Regions from separate parts of the Paenibacillus shenyangensis genome, predicted to be linked through region 3. Evidence: predicted binding sites of a transcription regulator. Region 3 holds the regulator's gene; each other region holds the start of a gene.
The links. The regulator CtsR, encoded in region 3, represses protease genes until heat stress. The targets are predictions, from matches to a motif close to ATGGTCAATAAAGGTCAAACA.
Positions count from the first base shown of each region.

Region 1: a site for CtsR is predicted at 1,991-2,011, ahead of clpP (ATP-dependent Clp endopeptidase proteolytic subunit ClpP). Genes of this name have one in related genera too.
Region 2: a site for CtsR is predicted at 2,468-2,488, ahead of H065_RS0114375 (ATP-dependent Clp protease ATP-binding subunit). Genes of this name have one in related genera too.

Region 1 covers NZ_AOIG01000026.1:31,161-35,401, forward strand. The annotation lists gene H065_RS26470 (PdaC/SigV domain-containing protein) at 1-1,037, shown strand, start outside; gene clpP (ATP-dependent Clp endopeptidase proteolytic subunit ClpP) at 1,280-1,876, opposite strand; tRNA gene H065_RS0120095 (tRNA-Arg) at 2,335-2,409, opposite strand; gene H065_RS0120100 (sugar-binding transcriptional regulator) at 2,656-3,684, shown strand; gene gap (type I glyceraldehyde-3-phosphate dehydrogenase) at 3,849-4,241, shown strand, end outside.
Region 2 covers NZ_AOIG01000017.1:31,389-35,629, reverse strand. The annotation lists gene H065_RS0114375 (ATP-dependent Clp protease ATP-binding subunit) at 202-2,346, opposite strand; gene H065_RS0114370 (cation:proton antiporter) at 2,864-4,021, shown strand.
Region 3 covers NZ_AOIG01000031.1:8,495-12,735, reverse strand. The annotation lists gene clpC (ATP-dependent protease ATP-binding subunit ClpC) at 1-319, opposite strand, end outside; gene mcsB (protein arginine kinase) at 339-1,412, opposite strand; gene mcsA (protein-arginine kinase activator protein McsA) at 1,426-1,950, opposite strand; gene H065_RS0122355 (CtsR family transcriptional regulator) at 1,975-2,433, opposite strand; gene H065_RS0122350 (metallophosphoesterase family protein) at 2,759-3,676, opposite strand; gene H065_RS0122345 (hypothetical protein) at 3,745-4,140, opposite strand.

The DNA.
Region 1 (4,241 bases), on a different contig from region 3:
GCACTTCTTCATCTGCCAAATCCGTAATCAATGTACAAGTGGAAGGCAAAGCGATCTCGGCCAAGGGAATGCTGAGCAAATCCGGCAGCATGTTGCTTCCTCTCAAAGACATAGCAAAAACAGTAGGCGCAACAGTTACCTACAATTCCAAAGAACATACGGCAACTATCACTAAAGGCAAAAATAAAGTGAGCTATGACCTTAATCAGAAAGACATGGTATTTGTGCGTCTGAATGGCAGTGCAGTCGGTGACAGCTATGATGCCAGCGTAGTCAAAGGGACAACTTATGTAGCAATCAAGGCAGTAACCGAGCCGTTTGGCTATCGTGCGCTGTGGAATAATGCTACACGTACTGTCAATGTAACAGCTGCAGGCATGAACGATGTAGAAGTAACAGGCAATAAACTGGAATCTTCTACTCAAAATAAATACACTAACTTCAATATTGTATACCCAGTTGTATCCGGTCTGGAAAATGAAGCTGCACAAACCAAGATCAATAAAGCTCTCAAAGCACATTCTGACCAGTTCCTGACGACCATGCAAAAACAGGTCAAAGAAGCCGGAGCGCCTGCTAACAAAGATATTACTTACGAAATTGATGGCGGCTACAAAGTCACTTATAACCGTAATGGGGTTATCAGCTTCCTGTTGACTGATTATCAATATCTGGGCGGGGCACATGGTGACGATATCCTGACCAGCATGACGTTCTCACTGAAAGATGGCAAAGCTATTCAGTTGTCCGATCTGCTCAAGTCCAACAGCAACTACAGCCAGGATATCAAAAAGCTGATCCAGACACATATCAAGAAAAACGCAGATACTGAGGGGCTATCGCTGGAGCAGTTCAATGACCTGAGCAAAAACTCCAGCAAATACCTGGAGAATTACTATCTGACAGATAGCGGATTCACGATCTTCTTCCAGAAGTATGATATTGCTCCGGGAGCAGCAGGTAACCCGAAAATCGACTTTACCTTCAGCCAACTGCTGAAATCGGGTACCAACCCACTGTCCGCTTATCAATCCTAATTTTTTTTGAACATTGCTATGCAGAACATAAATAGATAGGAATATCCCAAGAACCTGTTCCATCGTGATCGTACGATGTTGAACAGGTTTTTTTTATTATGTATTTCTTTTTCGGCAGATGAGGAAAGGGGAGTTCAAAATCGCATAGGTAACAGGAGAATGAAAGGTAGCGAATAACAGCAGAACAAAAACACCTCCAGACATTAGTCTGGAGGTGTTTGGATAGGCTGGCAGTTGCCGGCTTATACTCCTTGCGGAGGTGTTTTTTCGATAACTTTATCGATCAGACCGTATTCCTGTGCATCTGCAGCAGTCATGAAATAGTCACGATCGGTATCTTTTTCGATACGTTCCAACGGCTGGCCTGTACGTTCAGCCAGGATTTTGTTCAGCTTGTCACGCATTTTGAGGATACGACGTGCACGGATTTCGATATCCGTTGCCTGACCTTGAGCACCACCCAGTGGTTGGTGAATCATAACTTCACTGTTTGGCAGCGCAAAACGCTTGCCTTTGGCACCTGCATTCAACAGGAACGCGCCCATACTCGCAGCCATACCTACGCAGATCGTAGATACATCGGCTTTGATAAATTGCATTGTATCGTAAATAGCCATACCTGCAGTAATGGAACCGCCTGGGCTGTTAATGTAGAGGTGAATATCTTTCTCAGGGTCTTCGGCTTCCAGGAACAGCATCTGTGCAATAATTGCATTCGCTACCATATCGTTAACCTCAGAACCAAGGAAAATGATACGGTCTTTCAGCAGACGGGAGTAAATGTCATACGCACGTTCACCACGGCTGCTCTGTTCAACGACCATTGGGATATAACTCACTAGAAACCCTCCTTAGATTACAATCATAATAAGTGTGATTATATAGTGGATCATTACTTCAAACAATATCAGGAACTCAATTGTTCTTACCACATTATAGGATAATTCAAACTAAAAGTCAAAGATAGTCAAACTATTGACTGTAAAACTGCCTGAACTGCTAAAAAATGGGTTAATGATGAAGAGGAACATTTGCTGTTCTCTATGGACACAATATGTCCCGTCTATAAGATAGAGACTGGATCACGGATCCGACAAGTCTTATCTTGAAATGCAGATCTGGCCGCGTATATATAATTGCTACTATAGGAATACTATTATATGCAGATACAAAAATAACCAGCCTGGGCTGGTTACGTCATTACTATTTCATCGAAGAAAAGATTATGTAATTAATCATGCGATAATATATACGTGCTACGATCAAGCTCTGAGCATCTGCTGCAAGAAAAGTAAAGTGGCGCGCCCGCCAAGAATCGAACTTGGATCTCAGGCTTCGGAGGCCTACGTCATATCCATTGGACCACGGGCGCATATCAGCAACAGCAAGAATTAGTATAGATGAAATAAAGTCAAAAAGCAAGCAACGCTTCCATAATAGTTATAACATGCATCTTCCATAATTAGTTGTCGCAAAGACTTGCTTCCCACGCAAAAATTGGTTAATATAGACGTGGGACTTAAAAAGTTATGCCGGGACATTTTGAGTCCATTATACGTAGCCTGAGTTACTGGGTATCCAATTACACTGAGCGAGACAAGTTGCAGGAGTGGAAAGCATGCGAAAATTACTTGAAATACAACAGCAGCTTCTGCCCGATCTCACCGATGTATTGAAGAAAAGATATGCTATTTTACATCAGGTCATGCTGACCGGAATTGTCGGGCGTAGATCGCTTGCCGTTTCCCTCAATATGACAGAGCGGGTACTGCGGGCTGAGACCGACCTGCTCAAAGCTCAGGGACTCCTTGAGATTGAGAGTACAGGAATGAGGATCAGCGAAGCAGGCAGGGAACTGCTGGAGGAACTTGAGCCTATTATGGAAGAGTTGCTCGGATTGTCCGTATTGGAAGATCGCATCCGTGATGTGTATGGACTAAGACAGGTTGTTATTGTACCTGGAGACAGTGACACATCAGCCAGTACCAAGCAGAATCTTGGCAGAGCTGGTGCCAAAGCTCTGCTCAGTGTGATTCGTGAGAATGATATTGTAGCTGTAACCGGCGGCTTTACGCTTGCCGAAGTAGCAGAACAACTTAGCCCAACTTTTCCAGCACCTCTAAAGGACGCCTGGTTCGTACCGGCAAGAGGCGGACTTGGCGAGAACATGGAGTATCAGGCTAACTCCATCGTTTCGACCATGGCTAAGCGTGTAGGCGCGCAGTACCGGCTGCTGCATGTGCCCGATCTGCTGCGCAGAGATGCTTACGAGCTGCTGTATCAGGATCAGAATGTCCGTGAGATTGTCGATTTTATCCGGCGTGCACGAATTATCATTCATGGCATCGGTGATGCGATGGAGATGGTGCGGCGCCGGAGACTGGACCCACAGACGGTAGAGGAGATCCGCAGTGCTGGAGCCGTAGCCGAATCATTCGGCCACTATTTTAATGAAGATGGTCAGACGGTGCACCATATGCTGACCCTCGGACTTCAGCTGGAGGATATTGCGAATGCCGAAGTCGTTATTGGAATAGCGGGCGGACGCAGCAAAGCCAAATCTATCCATTCTGTACTTAAATTCGGACAGGAAGATATCCTGGTCCTCGACGAAGCCGCTGCCAGAGAGATCGTCAAGGAGCTATAGTGGTTTCCTTGTATCAATCAATGTTATGCTTGTGACGGTGTCACGGCATGCATCACTGGCAGCAGACACACAAGCTTCATCTTATTATCGTTGTCTTGACAGGCTCGAGAGGGTCATGTCTTGATTGAATAAATCATAAACTTATTTCTAGGAGGAATTAACTCATGGTTAAAGTTGGTATTAACGGTTTTGGACGTATCGGACGTCTGGCTTTCCGTCGTATTCAAGACGTAGCAGGTATCGAAGTGGTAGCAATCAACGATCTGACAGACGCTAAAATGCTGGCGCATCTTTTGAAATATGATACTACTCAAGGTAAATTCAACGGCGAAGTTGAAGTACACGATGGTTTCTTCAAAGTAAACGGCAAAGAAGTTAAAGTTCTGGCTAACCGTAACCCTGAAGAACTGCCTTGGGGCGAGCTTGGCGTAGACATCGTACTGGAGTGCACAGGCTTCTTCACAACAAAAGAAAAAGCTGAGCTTCACCTGAAAGCAGGCGCTAAGCGTGTTGTTATCTCCGCTCCAGCAACTGGCGAAATGAAAACAATCGTTTAC
Region 2 (4,241 bases), on a different contig from region 3:
GCTATATTGCTGCATGTCAAGAAATCGTTGTAGCTGATATGGAGTGAATGCTATAGCTTATCCAGACATAAAAAACCCCCTCCTGCCTAGTTACGGTAAGAGGGGATTGATCTATTTAGAGATCTATTTAGAGATCTATTTAGAGATCTATTTAGAGATTCATCTAATGGGATAATACAGCTTATTGTCTTTATTTAATTCTCAGACTCTTGCTACGTGAATCGCTTCTTCCTGTACATCTACCTGGATATTTTCTACATTCTCATCATCCAGTACCAGATCGGTAATGCTGTCTTCGATATGCTGCTGAATCACGCGGCGCAGCGGACGAGCACCAAAGGCTGGATTGTAACCAAGCTCAGCCAGTTTTCTCTTCGCCTCATCGGAGACGTTCAGCGTAATACCCTGTTCACCGAGTGTAGACTGGATATCCTCCAGCATATTGTCCACGATCTGTACCAGATCTTCTTCCTTAAGAGAAGCAAATGGAATAATCGCATCAAACCGGTTCAGAAACTCCGGACGGAAGTAAGAGCCCAGCGATTCCAGAATCGAACTAGTCTGCTCTGATTTGGCAGCAGAGAAACCAACAGTGATTTTCTTCTCGGTAATACCTGCATTGGATGTCATGATAATAACGGTATCCTTGAAGCTGACGGTACGGCCCTGGCTGTCTGTCAGACGACCATCGTCCATCACCTGCAGGAACATATTTTGTACATCAGGATGTGCTTTCTCGATCTCGTCGAGCAGGATGATGCTGTACGGATTACGACGTACACGCTCAGTCAGCTGACCGGCTTCATCATGACCCACATATCCTGGTGGCGAACCAATCAGTTTGGACACGGAATGTTTCTCCATATATTCACTCATATCCAGACGGATCATCGCATCGGATTGACCAAACAGCTCTTCAGCCAGTGATCGGGACAGCTCGGTTTTACCTACACCGGTTGGTCCGACGAACAGGAAGGACGCAATCGGTTTGTTTTTCGGTTTCAATCCGGCACGGCTACGGCGGATTGCTTTGGCGACTTTCTCTACGGCTTCATGCTGACCGATAACCTTGGTCTCCAGACGAGCAGACAGATTTTTCATTTTGTTCTGCTCATCCTGCTGCAGTTTGCCGACAGGAATACCGGTTTTGCGTTCGATAATATTCTGAATATCCTCGATGTGTACTTCGACCGGCTCTGTGCTGCTTGTCCCACTATTCAACTGGTTCAGCAGTTGGGTCTCTTCATCACGCAGCTGGGCTGCACGTTCGTAATGTTCTTCTCGAGTCGCCTGCTCTTTCGCAGCTTTGATCTTCTCGATACGAGCCATCAGTTCTCCCTGATCGCCTGCAGAAGCACGCAGATTCAGTTTGGCACCCGATTCGTCAAGCAGATCAATCGCTTTGTCTGGCAAGAAACGATCCTGGATATAACGATTGGATAATTGAACACAGGCTGCAATCGTCTCATCGGAGTAACGTACACCATGATACTCCTCGTATTTTGGACGCAGGCCTTTCAGGATTTCAACCGTTTCTTCTACCGTTGGTTCATCGACCATAACCGGCTGGAAGCGACGTTCCAGAGCAGCGTCTTTCTCAATCTGACGATATTCCTTGAGTGTAGTGGCACCGATAACCTGCAGTTCCCCACGAGCCAGCACCGGTTTGAGAATATTACCAGCGTCCATGGAACCTTCGGCAGATCCTGCACCGACGAGCAAGTGGATCTCATCGATAAACAGCAGGATATTCTCGCGCTGCTGCAGCTCGGCGATCAACTGTTTGACTTTTTCTTCAAATTGACCGCGGATACCGGTTCCCGCTACGAGTGAAGCCACGTCAAGCGAATAGACTTCCTTGTTTAGCAGTTTGGACGGTACTTTGCCTTCGGTAATACGCAGTGCCAGACCTTCGGCAATAGCTGTTTTACCAACTCCCGGTTCACCGATCAGGACCGGATTGTTTTTATTGCGGCGGTTCAGAATTTCGATCACACGTTCGATCTCGTCATCGCGGCCGATCACTGTATCGATCTTGCCGTCTTTGGCAGCATCATTCAGATTACGTCCTAGCTGATCCAGAATACCATTGCCGCGCTGCGGTTCTACCGTACGTGTCGCTGCACGCTGATTATTGGATCCACCTGCCTGACCCCCTTGCTGCATGAAGCCTTTGAACAGTTGATCCAGTGGTGACATGCCGGAAGCGCCGAATCCACCAGACAGTGGATTGTTGTTCATTTTGGCATAACATTCCTGGCACAGATACATCTTCTCTGATTTATGATTTACAGTGAAGCTCAATCCTACAGTGGCTTCGTGTTGATTACAATTTTGACAACGCATATATACATGCCCCTTTCTTAAATCGTATTGCTATCTAAAAATGGTCAAAAGAATGGGATTATAAATTGTTAACTTGAACAACCTTGGTAATGAATATTTGATGTTTGATCAATATTTTTTGACTTTGACTTTCTTTGACTATTATATCGCATTCAGATTTAATGTCAACAACTTACAGATGATTTTTATATTATTTTTGTAAATAATTTTGTGCACAATATAAATAGAATGTATTGAAGTATTGTATATGCTTATTTTGACTTATCCCTGTTTCCATACAGTATATTTTATAAACTTCATTTTAAGGACACCTCTTCAAACCTCTTACTCCTCATTTTAAAGAATAATAATACCTATTACATATACGGGGATCAAAGATGGTTTTTCGAGCTTTCATACCATGATTTTGGAGCTTGAAATGCTATGTTGACCTTTGATTTTCCTTCCTTTATATTGTTACAGGAACGCGTTCATATACACATTGTAATTTAATATATTGGGAAAGGCAGAGGGTATAATGGAATTTATTTTGTATCTGGCATTGATTCTTGTTTTTACCAAATTGGCGGGTGATTGGTCTGTTCGCCTCGGGCAACCTGCTGTATTGGGAAAATTAATTATAGGCATTATACTCGGTCCTGCGGTTCTGGGATGGATAGATAGTAATGAGTTTATTCATTATATGTCCGAAATCGGAGTCATTTTATTAATGTTTATCGCGGGTCTGGAGACTGACCTGGATGAACTCCGCAAAAACTGGAAGTCTGCTTTTGCTGTTGCTATAGGTGGTATTGTTCTGCCTTTTTGCGGAGGATATGGAACAGGTGAATTATTCGGTCTCGGACATTCGTACAGCCTGTTTATGGGCGTTGTCTTCAGTGCAACTTCCGTCAGCATATCTGTGCAGGTACTCAAGGAAATGAATCGTCTTCATTCCAGGGAAGGAACCACTATTCTCGGTGCAGCTGTAGTGGATGATGTACTGGTCGTGATTCTGCTGGCTGTATTGATGAGTTTCATGGGTGGTGGAGAACAGAGTTCACTCGGATGGATTATTGGCAAAAAGATTATTTTCTTCGCTGTGGTTATCCTTGCCGGATGGGGAGCCGTACCTGTTATTATGAAGTTCATGTCTAGACTGAAAGTCACGGAACCGTTAATTTCTGCCGCACTGATAATTTGCTTTGGCTTTGCTTATTTTGCCGACCTGATGGGCATGGCTGCTATTATCGGATCTTTTGCAGCAGGACTTGCCGTTTCACAAACCTCTTTCCGGGAAAAAGTGGAACATAAAATAGAACCGATCGCCTATTCGGTATTTGTACCTGTATTTTTTGTGAGTATTGGATTGCATGTATCTTTTGAAGGATTGGGACAGCAAATCGGCTTTATCGTTATTTTGACGCTTACTGCTGTGCTATCCAAACTGATTGGGGGAGCAGCCGGAGTAAGAATGACCGGATTTAATACCCGTTCTTCTTTTGCGATAGGCTCGGGTATGGTGTCTAGAGGAGAAGTTGCCTTGATCATTGCTTCAACCGGACTGCAAGCAGGTCTTCTGCTCCCGGCATATTTTACATCTATTGTTATTGTTATCATCATTACTACGCTTGTAGCTCCGCCGCTATTAAAAATGATGTTCAGGGTGCCGGATTCACAATTGGATCGTGCCTGATTTTCTCTTTCTGTGTGCAGTATACGATACACACTGTATATACAATGATACTCGTGTTTGCTATAAGAGATGAATGGTACAAGAAGAACATAGACAACGGGATAACTGGTCCACCAATATGGAAAAGAACTCTCTCCCGTATACAGGAGTAGAGTCCTTTTCCATATTAATGATATTTTCTTTGAAGCAAACGTGTTACCGTAATGGCTACTGTGCATGA
Region 3 (4,241 bases):
GCTCTGTACCCACGTAAGTATGACCAAGCTTGCGTGCTTCATCCATGGACAGCTCAATCACTTTTTTGGCACGCGGAGTATATGCAATATTTGTAGGCTGTTCCTGTCCTCTACCAATCAGAGATTCGACTTCATCCTGAATTTTTTCAAGTCCAAGACCCAGACCGATCAGCGCTTTGGCTGCGATGCCTTCACCTTCACGAATCAATCCAAGCAAAATATGCTCTGTACCGATGTTGTTGTGACCGAGACGAACTGCTTCTTCCTGAGCCAAAGCCAGAACTTTTTGAGCTCGCTCCGTAAATCTACCAAACATCATATTCAAGCACCTCCACGGTTTAGTCTTCTACGTGTACATTACCCAATTTATCGCGGATCAGCTGCGCCCGGTACATATCGCGTTCTCCTGATCCCATTTTAACACCGAAGGTTTTCTGAAGGAAACCCGATTGTGTCATAATCATTAACTCGTTCATCTGCGTAACCGTCGTCTTGTCGATCAATCCAAGATCCACGCCCAGTCGCACATCGGAGATACGCTGAAATGCTTCCTTGGAATCCATCATAGTGGCATAACACAGAATTCCATAAGAACGCATAATCCGGTCCGTTATGCGCAGACGAGATTCGGTCAGCAGACGATTGCGAGCATGCTGCTCATACTCAATGATCTGTAGCACTACGCTGCGCAGATTATCGATAATTTCCTCTTCCGATAATCCCAGAGTAATCTGGTTGGAAATCTGAAAAATATTACCGATTGCTTCGCTGCCTTCACCATACAAACCTCGTACTGCAAGTCCAACCTGCGAGACCGCCGACAAAATGCGTCCCACCTGGTTCATGATCGCCAGCGCCGGCAGATGAAGCATTACCGAAGCCCGCAGTCCGGTACCCATATTGGTAGGACAACTGGTCATATAGCCTCGATGATCATCGAATGCATAATTAACGGCCTTTTCAAAAGCATCGTCAATACCGGATGCGCGCTCCCATGCCTCCTGAAGCTGAAACCCCGGATACAGACACTGAATCCGCAGATGATCCTCTTCATTAAGCATAATGCTTACCGACTCATCCTCGGCCAGCAGCACTGCTCCTGCTCTGGATTCATTAATAAGGCTCGGACTGATCAGGTGTTTCTCCATCAGCACTTCCTTATCCACATCATCCAGTTCACTCAATATGATCGGTTCAAAGGTACCTATGCTCTGTACCGATTCACTCCCCAGCGCTTCGATCAGCTGTCCCTGCACGGCTTCTGCCTGCTCGGCTGAAGCAACGATAGGAAAAGGGTAATGAACCAGATTACGTGCAATACGTACTCTGCTGCTGATTACAACATCCGAATGCTCTCCGCCTTCTTTCATCCACTCACTCAAAGGCTTCTCGGTAAAACGGAGATTGGGCATACGGCATTCCTCCTTACGACTCCTGTGAAATCTGCTTTTCCAGTCCACGGATCTGATCTCTCAGCTCTGCAGCCTGTTCAAATTCCTCATCAGCGATGCTCTGCTGAAGCTGCTGCTTGAGCTCGTGCATCTGCTGTCTGATTTTGATCTGAACACCGGCGCGACCAGGCAGTTTACCAGTATGAGCGGTACTGCCATGCACCCTTTTAAGCAGTGGGTCCAGTTTGGCATCAAATGTCTTGTAACAGGAACTACAGCCAAACCGTCCCAGTTTGCGAAATTGGGTATAGGTCATGCCGCATTCCGGACATTGTAATTCCTGCACAGGAGGTCCGGCAACCTGACCTTTGTTGCTGGAATCAAAGTCCATCAATCCCGACAGCAGATTATGAATCGAAAAGCCGCCGGATGTACCCGGAATCAGTTCGCCTTTTTCACGGGCACAATGTTCGCAAATATGAAATTCCGTTTTTTCCCCATTTACGATTTTGGTAAAATGAAGAGTAGCCGGTCTCTTTTGACATTCCTGACAGACCATCACAATTACCCCCTTTGCCAGATATCAGGAGCCAAGCAATGAAATCAACATGGCCTTCATCATCCTGGCACGGACTTCATCCCGGTAGGGAAGATTCAATGAAATAACGTCCCGGCATACGACAGAACGCATCAGCTCGGCTTCACGCTTGGAAATAAGCCTTGCTTCCAGCAACTGATAAATAAGTCCTTCTGCTGCCACCTGACTCATATTCTGACCGATACTTTCGTGAATATGAGTATGGATCGTCGAATGAGCAGGCAGTTCGATACGCCGTATGCGGATATAGCCCCCGCCTCCCCGCTTACTTTCAACGAGGTATCCTTTTTCAAGAGTAAAGCGGGTGCTGATAACATAATTGATCTGTGAAGGCACACACGAGAACTGATCAGCCAGATCGTTGCGCTGAATCTCTATCGCTCCTTCACCTTCCTGAAGTATCCGTTTTAAATATTGTTCGATAATGTCGGAGATATTACGCATTGTATCCTCCTCCATGTATAGTTAAACCTGCAAACATGAATTCGCCAATGATAATATCAAAGTCTACATAAATATCACTTAACCATAAATTTCATGGTCAGAAACGAACGTTCGTAACAATCTATTATACAGATCGAAACAGATCGTCACTTTGCAGGATCACATCCATTCTACAGGCAAATATATTACTGCATTTGCTCGCTGACTTTGACTTTCTTTGACTTTATAATATTATACCATAAAATCCCGTTTTGCCAATAGCAGACAGGAGAAGTTTGTTTTGTTTTTGAGTGTTTAAGCTCATACGGAACGGTTACAGAAATCGTTATTTTGGGGTGGAAGTAAAAACAAATACTTTGCCATCGGTATTCAGTATCTGGGTTCCATTGGGTAGGGTGGCATAATGCTCCTGATGATCATGAGTCTGCCATCCCACGTGTCCACAGCAGAGTAATACGGGATCATGCTGTTCCAATTCCAATCGTACGGCTGGAGCTCCAGGGCGGTTATGAACAGGATCATCCGGCCCCTGATGCATCAGCATAATATCCGGTGTTTTCTTTAGCAAATGAGCCATATGCTTCAGGAATTCCGGTGCTGCCATTCGATTGGGCTTGTCCGTTCTACCGATTATACCGCCCAATCCGGCAATATGAATATTGGCAATATCCAGCAGTTGCGGCTTCAGCATCCAGACTGCTTCAGGGCAAGTATTCAAGCATTGCATATCCTCATCCGTAAAAATATCGTGGTTGCCTGACACTGCCGTCATATACCGAAATTTTTGCCGAAAAGCTTCCCAGACGGATAATGGGCTTCCACTGGCACCTCGTTGCAGTGGATCGGCGTACAGATCTCCACATAACAACGTCAATACTTTTTCCTGCTGGATATCAGGCCATTCAATCTGCAGCAGCAACTCCAGGCTTTCGGCCAAATCTTCGCCAAGTAGACGATAGGATTGCATATAATGCTGCGTATCCTCTGTTTTTGAATGCAGCTTGGCTATAAGATTTTCATCTTCTGGACTATTTGCTTCTCCTTTGAGAAGAGATCGATTATGTGGGGTCACTCCCTGCAAATCAGATGCAATAATAATGGCATCGATCGTCTCGGGAAGACCTTTTATAGTACCGCTGTATACAGGCAACTGCTTGTACTCTATCCCCTGACTGCCTTGAGCTGCTGTAATATACGTAAATACTTCTACAGGTTCATTATGGATATGTACTATTTCCAGCATATGAGTACCTCTTTCCAGGATGTTGTGCTTGCTTCATCGTTTCTGTATTTGCTGCTTGACTTGCTTCTTTATAAAGTACCCTCTACAACAATCTCATCCGCATGCTGAAGCTGAGTCCGTATCCAATCGGTGAACAAATCAACAAAAGCACGATGATCTTCATTTGCTGCCGGGAATTGATCCATTTCCTGCAAAATATGCTGCCAGACCGGTGCAGCAATGGCATTATCCCAACAATGATCAAAGCTGTCGTAGACTTCCCCGGTTTTCGGATCGGTTAATGGATACTGCTTTTCAATAATCGGAACCAATTCGGCAAAATCCGTAAAGTAAACAAATAGCAGCTCTTCATTGCTGTAGTCATCATCCCCCGGCCGTGCCGTGCCAAAAAAGTAGCCAGGATCATTACGCGGTCTATCATGATGATACAGCAGATAAGTAATGTTCGAATCTTTGATACTCACAAAAGAACCCTCCTATCATCTAGAGTTATTCCGTATAACTTGATCATACCGCAACAGAAGACGGCATGGAATCCAAGGATAAACCGGCAAGCGACTGGCAG